DNA from 3 places in the Methylobacter sp. sgz302048 genome. Region 2 is predicted to be linked to each of the others. Evidence: riboswitches for the same ligand, from Rfam matches in the RefSeq annotation. Region 2 holds a riboswitch; each other region holds the start of a gene.
What was found. Region 2 has a riboswitch for cobalamin ahead of ACTNE6_RS12820 (TonB-dependent receptor domain-containing protein). Riboswitches for the same ligand answer to the same signal wherever they lie in the genome.

Region 1 (2,202 bases), 1.6 Mb from region 2:
TATGTTCGATATTGCCACCCGCCTGTACCCGATGTTCAAACTGGTGTATCTGATCACCGTTGACCGGGTTGTCTAAATAGCCAGTGAGATTGGAGAATAAATCCACATCGTAGTACAGCGCATAGATATTGGCGTCATTTTTCCAGTTATCGCCTTTGTTCCAGAGATTGGTTGAAAAACTGTAGCGGTTGGTTTTGCCGCCATCCGTGGGATCCATAGTGCCGTAAAGGTCGAGCGTGCCGTTATCAATTAAGGCTTGAGGGATCTGGTTGGTTGCCGTCCAGCTGTTGGTATAACCCTTACCGTTAACCGATAATCCCCAGTTGCCTTTATCAAGCGAGTAACGCAGCATGCCGTTAAATTTTTTTGTATCCTCCGGTTGCTGCCAGACGCCGTTATAGAAATTGAACTCGCCAGCATAAAGTAGATCGCCGCTGCCGACTTGGTTGGAATTAGCGACTAAAGCACGGTAATAACCGAACTCGCCGCCAGTAAACTTCAACAGGCCTGTAGGCAATTGGTCCATCGAGAATATTTTCGAATAACCGGCTGAGGAAAAATCGCCGATTTCCGCATAATACGGGCCTTTGCCGTATTCAATCTTCTTTACCAATTCCGGGATGACGCTATTGATGTCCATATAACCCTGCCCATGGGCATGGGTAGGCATGTTCATGGGAATGCCGTCGACGTAGGTCGTAAAATCCGTACCGTGATCGAGATTGAAGCCGCGCAGGAAATACTGATTGGCTTTGCCGGAACCACTGTGCTGGTTAGCTAACGCCCCAGGTACTACTTCCATGAGCTCGCCGTTACGGGACATCGGGCGGTATTCGAGTTGTGCCTGGCGGACTTCGCCCTGCGACGCTGAGCCAGTCGTGCCAATAAGATCATTTTCTCGCCCGGCTTCGACGACCATTTCCTTTAGTTCCACAGGTTGAGGATCGGCGTTAACCATGGCGCAGCTCAGGCCCAACAATCCACCTATAGCCAGGCAGATTTTAGAGTTTTGTTTTTTAATACACATGACAACTCATGTCCTGACTTTCAAACTGGACATGACAACCATCCTATCGGGAGGATTTTTGGGTGTTTTCTGCGTATGTAACCGGGTAGTAATACCGGTAAGTAATAAGCTACCGAAGATAAGTTCTTGCATGTTGGTCCCCTGCGCCGCCCGCGCATAAAGGTTGTAGTACACAACAGAGGACTAAAGAAAATGAGAGAGGACGCAAACGCGAAGCTGCACTGCCATTTTCGCTGACAGCCCTCCGCTGCATCGAATCAAACTTTCGGGCCGGTCTCCGGGCTTATAAGTGGCGGAAGCCTGAATCGTCACCTTCCCATGCATAGCACAGTGGCATTTTGACGATTCTTTTACTTATCTACCGTTGCGGGGGCAGCGTCGGCTTTGGTTTGACCTGACCGACTTCCCGTTTAATCGTCAGATAAAAAACCTGACAGAACCTGAAAGCAGGCGGCAATTATAAGAGGTAATAGAGATAAAGCAAATTTCCGGCGTAGTGCTTGATGTCAAAAGCAATGACAATTCTCGACAACTTGTCCATGTCATGGCGTTGTCCATGTAACGTCTCAGTAGTCACAGGTTGCCACTGCATGAATCAGAGCAGATAACTGTGGAGTTTTTTGATCATCCAGTGGCACAACTTAAATGTGAATTAAGAGCTAATTTGTAAAAAATTCCAGAAAAACAGAGCCGCCGCAAGTTTGCCGAAGACATGCACCATCAGTCCATTGTAAGAACGCACTTTACTGGCACATTCAATGCCTGTTTTTGCTTCAATCCAGGCAAATAAGGCTTCAATCCGTTGCCGAACGCGAGAAACCGCGGTGGGCAGCCATTGATCCAGGGGTTCCAGATAGCGTTGCCTTTGTTGTTTTTTTAACCGATATCAGGACAGCCAGGTTCTGGGCTTGCCTGACGGCTTCGGCATCGGGCCGTTGATAAGCTTTATCGCCATACAGTTCATTGTTGTGCAAGTACGGACGAATCTGATCAAATATCTTGCCCTCATGGTCGCTGGCGCCCGTCACACCGATATATCCAGGTATTGGCAATGAGCCCGACTGACGGCGCCCTATGACATGCACCCGAACGCCATAATAGTACAGCTTCTTTGTTGAGCAGTAGCCTGAGTCAGCCAACGCTTTCGCCACACAAGCTTCAAACCGGCGACATTG
Region 2 (2,202 bases):
CGGCGCCTTGAAAGCATTGCCAAAGCTGGCAAAAGGGCTGATGCCGAAGTCTGAGTTATAGCGCCAGCCGAAATTGCCGGTGACATAATCGCCGAAAGCCTCATTTTCATCCCAGCGCAACGAGGCATTGACAAAGTGATTATCCAGCACGCGGCTGTGCAACTCCGTGAACACGCCGACATCATAACGGGACTTTTCCTTATAAGACGTTGTGCTGTCCACTTCATCGACGCGGTAATCCGTACCGGCAATCAATTGATGGTTATCAGATAAGGTGAAATTATTCAGCCAGGTGGTGTTCCAGCGCGTCGTGTTGAAACGGCTGGTGAATGAACCGTCGGGCGCAAACTGGTCGCTGTCATCGCGGCTTTGGCCTAAACGTAATGTTGATCGCCAGTCCTCCATAAAATCCATGCTGGCGGAGGCGCCGACAACCTGGTCGACGAATTTGGTTTTATTCTGGGCGTTGCCATCATATTCGTTTTTGCCTTCGGCACGCATGAAAAACGCTTCTACTTCGGCGTTATTGTCGAAGCGGTGGCCAAGCCGCGCATTCAAGCCTGTGTTGCGGTAGCCGTCTTTGTCGGGCTGATCGAAACCGAAACGCCCCGGAATCGGTTCACGGTTATTAAAGCCCTGAGAGTTGAAATGCGATGCGCCCAGGCTGTACCAGCTGTTTTTCCATTTGCCGCTGACCGTGCCGGAAGTCTTAATTGTATCGTATGACCCGCCGCCGGCGTCCAGCGTGAAACCGGGCTTTTCTTCCTGACTGCCTTTGCGCGTAAAAATCTGGATGACGCCGCCTATCGCTTCCGAGCCGTACAGGCTCGATTGCGGCCCTTTGATGATCTCCACGCGTTCGATCTGGTCGATGGGAATAAACTGAAACGGTGTCGTGCCTAAAGTTGCCGAGCCGACTTTAATGCCGTCGATCAGGACCAGCACATGATCGGAATTGGTGCCGCGCATGTACACGCTGGTATTTTGGCCGTAGCCGCTTTGTGCCATATCGATGCCGGTCGTGTTTCTTAATAATTCCGGCAGGGTTTTGGATTGAAGACGTTCGATATCGGTCCGCGTATAAATTGTTGATGCAGCCGCCAACTGGTCTTTCGGCGTTTCCGTTCGTGTGGCCGTTATGACCATTTCGGGTAAATTGAGTGAATTGTCGGCCTGCGTTTCCCGAGCCTGTAACGGGCTGTTAAAACCGGCCAGCACTAATGAACCGACTATGAATTTTTGCATGTGTCCTCTGCGCCGCCCGCGCATCAAGGTTGTGTGTAATTACAACGGAGGACAAAAGAAGACGACAGGGATGTGCGGTCTTTTTCGTAGACAGCCCTCCGCTGTACCGAATTAAACTTTCGGGCCGGTCTCCGGGCTTATAAGTGGCATGGGCCTGAATCGTCACCTTCCCGTGCATGACACAGTGGCATTTTAACGATTCTTTTACTTATCTACCGTTGCGGGGGCAGCGTCGGCTTTGGCAGGACCTGACCGACTTCCCGTTTAATCATCAGGTAAAAACCTGACAGAACCTGAAAGCAGGCGGCAATTATAAGGGGTAACAGGGATAAAGCAAATTAATGCTGACTGCATATGCCTCAAGCAATTGGTATTGGAGAGAGTATGCAATGGTCCGGTTTGAAGCAGACCGTAGTTTACGTATTTTCTAAGTCTGATGATCAGGCTCAAGGAACGCAGTATTTATTGTGAAAAATTACACTGCTTATTGTGAAAAATTACATTGTTGATCGAAATCTATAAAGGATAAGATTCTGTTTGAGATAGATTGAAATATCTCTGCTTTAGCATGCTCTATATTATAAATTCCTCATTCAATCCAAATTTAAACTTCAGGAGGCAGATAATGCGTCTAAATTTAGCCATAATCGCGGCTTTGCTACCGATCCATCTCGTCTTTGCAGCAGATAATCCCGTGTTGCAGGGCGATTCATTGGCAATCTCTCATGTCGATACGCCTGAGCAGGTCGGGCAATATCGGGATGCCAGGTTTCAACGGAATGAAAAAGACGGTACCTGGACATTGTCAGGCATGACAGAAACCCAATTGGCGACAGTAGAAAAAGTCGAAGTAATCAAAATTCGCTCTCGTCCTGTGCAAGTATTTCTAAAGGTGAGCGGCTATCTTCCTAACCCCTGTTATCAATTGGAGCAAGCCGGCCAACGCTACGAGCCTGT
Region 3 (2,202 bases), 1.6 Mb from region 2:
GGCACGACGCTACAATTCGATCCCAATACTGGTACAGCACTAGATAGCAGTGCCGCCAGGATCTCGCCTCTAGCGCAGTCCCGCGGTGCTGAAACAGGCATTCGCAGCAACTTTATCAAAGGCTTGAACAGCACCCTGGCATTCTGGTGGCTGGAGAGCGATCAGGAACTGGTGTTTGCGGGCGATGCCGGTACCACTGAAGTCAAAGGGAAATCCCGTCGATACGGCGTTGAATGGACCAATGACTATAAGCCGACCGATTGGCTGACGCTGGATGCGGACTTTGCCTTTAGTTCGGCACGGTATGTGGCGATGCCAGAGGGTGAAACCAACAACTATATCCCAAACTCCGTCGGCACAGTTATCTCAGCGGGTGCTACAGTGGTTGCCCCTAACGGCCTGTTCGGTACGGTACGGTTGCGCCACTTTGATGACATGCCGCTGGACCCTTCCGGTGCATTCTGGTCCGATTCGACCAGCATCGTCAATTTAGGGGCGGGCTACCAGCAAAAAAGATATAAACTGGAAGTCGATATCTTCAATATTTTCGATTCGACCGCCAACGATATTGCTTACGCTTATCAATATGCCTATCCTGCTGGTGCTTCGCCGCAGACGGGTATTCTGAAACATCCCGTTGAACCGCGCATGGCTCGGGCAACTGTCACGATCCCTTTCTAATAAAAGCTTAATGACCAGTCAAAATGACCAGTCAAACGTTTGACATAACAACACTCACGGGAATGTCTCTTATTAGGTTGGGAATAGCTATTCAATAATCCCCGTATTAGCTCATAGCAGTGTCCGCTTTGCCTATGCAGAAACTGGGCAAAGCATTCAACTCTGTCATTTTTCACGTACCCTATAACTTTTACTTTTATTCAAGAGCTTGATAATACGTTAGTTTATATGCACTGCGGCTATCAGGAAGTGATCTGAGACCAGAATTTCATTTGGGCTTAATAAGTTGTCGGCATGGGCTTAAGCGTTTCGAGGTAATAAATGCAGCCCAGCTTCAACAGTAAAAGCAAGGAGTACATTCAATTAACGCTCCAATTAGTTTATACTGGACTTCAATGATTAGGTGCCCTGGCGCGCGGTTTGTGCGTCAGGGTGAAACGGGAAGTCCGGTGCGTTGAGCGTTTAGCCTCAGTCAAAGCCGGCGCAGCCCCCGCTGCTGTAAGCCTGATGAATCGTTCATATGCCACTGCGCGGTCAGTGTGGGAAGGCGAATGATTCAGATGACGGCAAGCCAGAAGACCGGCCTGGTCATATGAAGGATACCGACTCCGGAGGGGAGCCGTATGCCAGTCTGCAGCTATGGCTGTATTTGCGCATTCGTATTTCCTTATGGCGGTCGCTCCAATCCCTTACTTTAATCAGGAGACCCGACATGCTCGTTGAAACCCATTCCAGACACGCTTCCGGCTTAACCGCTGCACGCCTGATTCCTGCCTTGTCCGCTATTATGCTAGGCTTTGCACTGCTACTGATCGTCGGCTTTGCCTCAATGGCCGAAGTACATAACGCCACGCACGACACCCGCCACGCAACCGGCTTTCCTTGCCACTAGCGTCGGCATGTTCAAGCATACCGTATTCTCTGCTACGCTGGCCGGTAGCGTGGCCGCACTGTTGCTATCCCTGCTACAGATTTTTTGGGTGACGCCGTTGATTCTGCAGGCGGAAACTTATGAAACAGCTGCTGAAGCGGTTTTTCATGAGCCTACCGCCATCCATGTACACGATGAAACGGCCTGGCAACCGGAGGATGGCTGGCAGAGAACACTCTCGACGGCAAGCAGTAATGTCGTAATGGCCGTCGGTTTTGCGCTTATGCTGACTGGGCTGTACGCTTTGCGCAAGCCAACAGGCATATGGCAGGGCCTGGCCTGGGGGCTGGCCGGCTATGCGGTATTTTTCGCCGCGCCGGCCATAGGCCTGCCGCCGGATTTGCCGGGCACGACAGCGGCAGCGCTGATGCTCAGGCAATACTGGTGGCTGGGCACGGCGCTGGCTACGGCGGGCGGGCTTGGGCTGATTTTTCTACAAGGCCGCTGGCCGCTACGGATGACCGGCCTGCTGCTGTTGCTGATACCGCATCTGCTTGGCGCACCGCAGCCTGAAATGGCTGAAAGCCTGGCGCCGGCGTTGTTACAAAACCAGTTCCGCTGGGCCAGTGCGCTCAGTAATGCTGTGTTCT

Region 1: linked by a shared signal. The riboswitch ahead of ACTNE6_RS05810 (TonB-dependent receptor) and the one ahead of ACTNE6_RS12820 (TonB-dependent receptor domain-containing protein) in region 2 are both predicted to bind cobalamin.
Region 3: linked by a shared signal. The riboswitch ahead of ACTNE6_RS05815 (CbtB domain-containing protein) and the one ahead of ACTNE6_RS12820 (TonB-dependent receptor domain-containing protein) in region 2 are both predicted to bind cobalamin.

Annotation. Positions count from the first base shown of each region.
Region 1 covers NZ_CP197401.1:1,204,642-1,206,843, reverse strand. Annotated here, with positions in the region: gene ACTNE6_RS05810 (TonB-dependent receptor) at 1-1,027, opposite strand, end outside; cobalamin riboswitch at 1,279-1,486, opposite strand; partial or broken gene ACTNE6_RS05805 (transposase) at 1,680-2,202, opposite strand, start outside.
Region 2 covers NZ_CP197401.1:2,811,831-2,814,032, reverse strand. Annotated here, with positions in the region: gene ACTNE6_RS12820 (TonB-dependent receptor domain-containing protein) at 1-1,245, opposite strand, end outside; cobalamin riboswitch at 1,351-1,557, opposite strand; gene ACTNE6_RS12815 (hypothetical protein) at 1,871-2,202, shown strand, end outside.
Region 3 covers NZ_CP197401.1:1,207,248-1,209,449, forward strand. Annotated here, with positions in the region: gene ACTNE6_RS05810 (TonB-dependent receptor) at 1-681, shown strand, start outside; cobalamin riboswitch at 1,066-1,283, shown strand; gene ACTNE6_RS05815 (CbtB domain-containing protein) at 1,394-1,573, shown strand; gene ACTNE6_RS05820 (CbtA family protein) at 1,581-2,202, shown strand, end outside.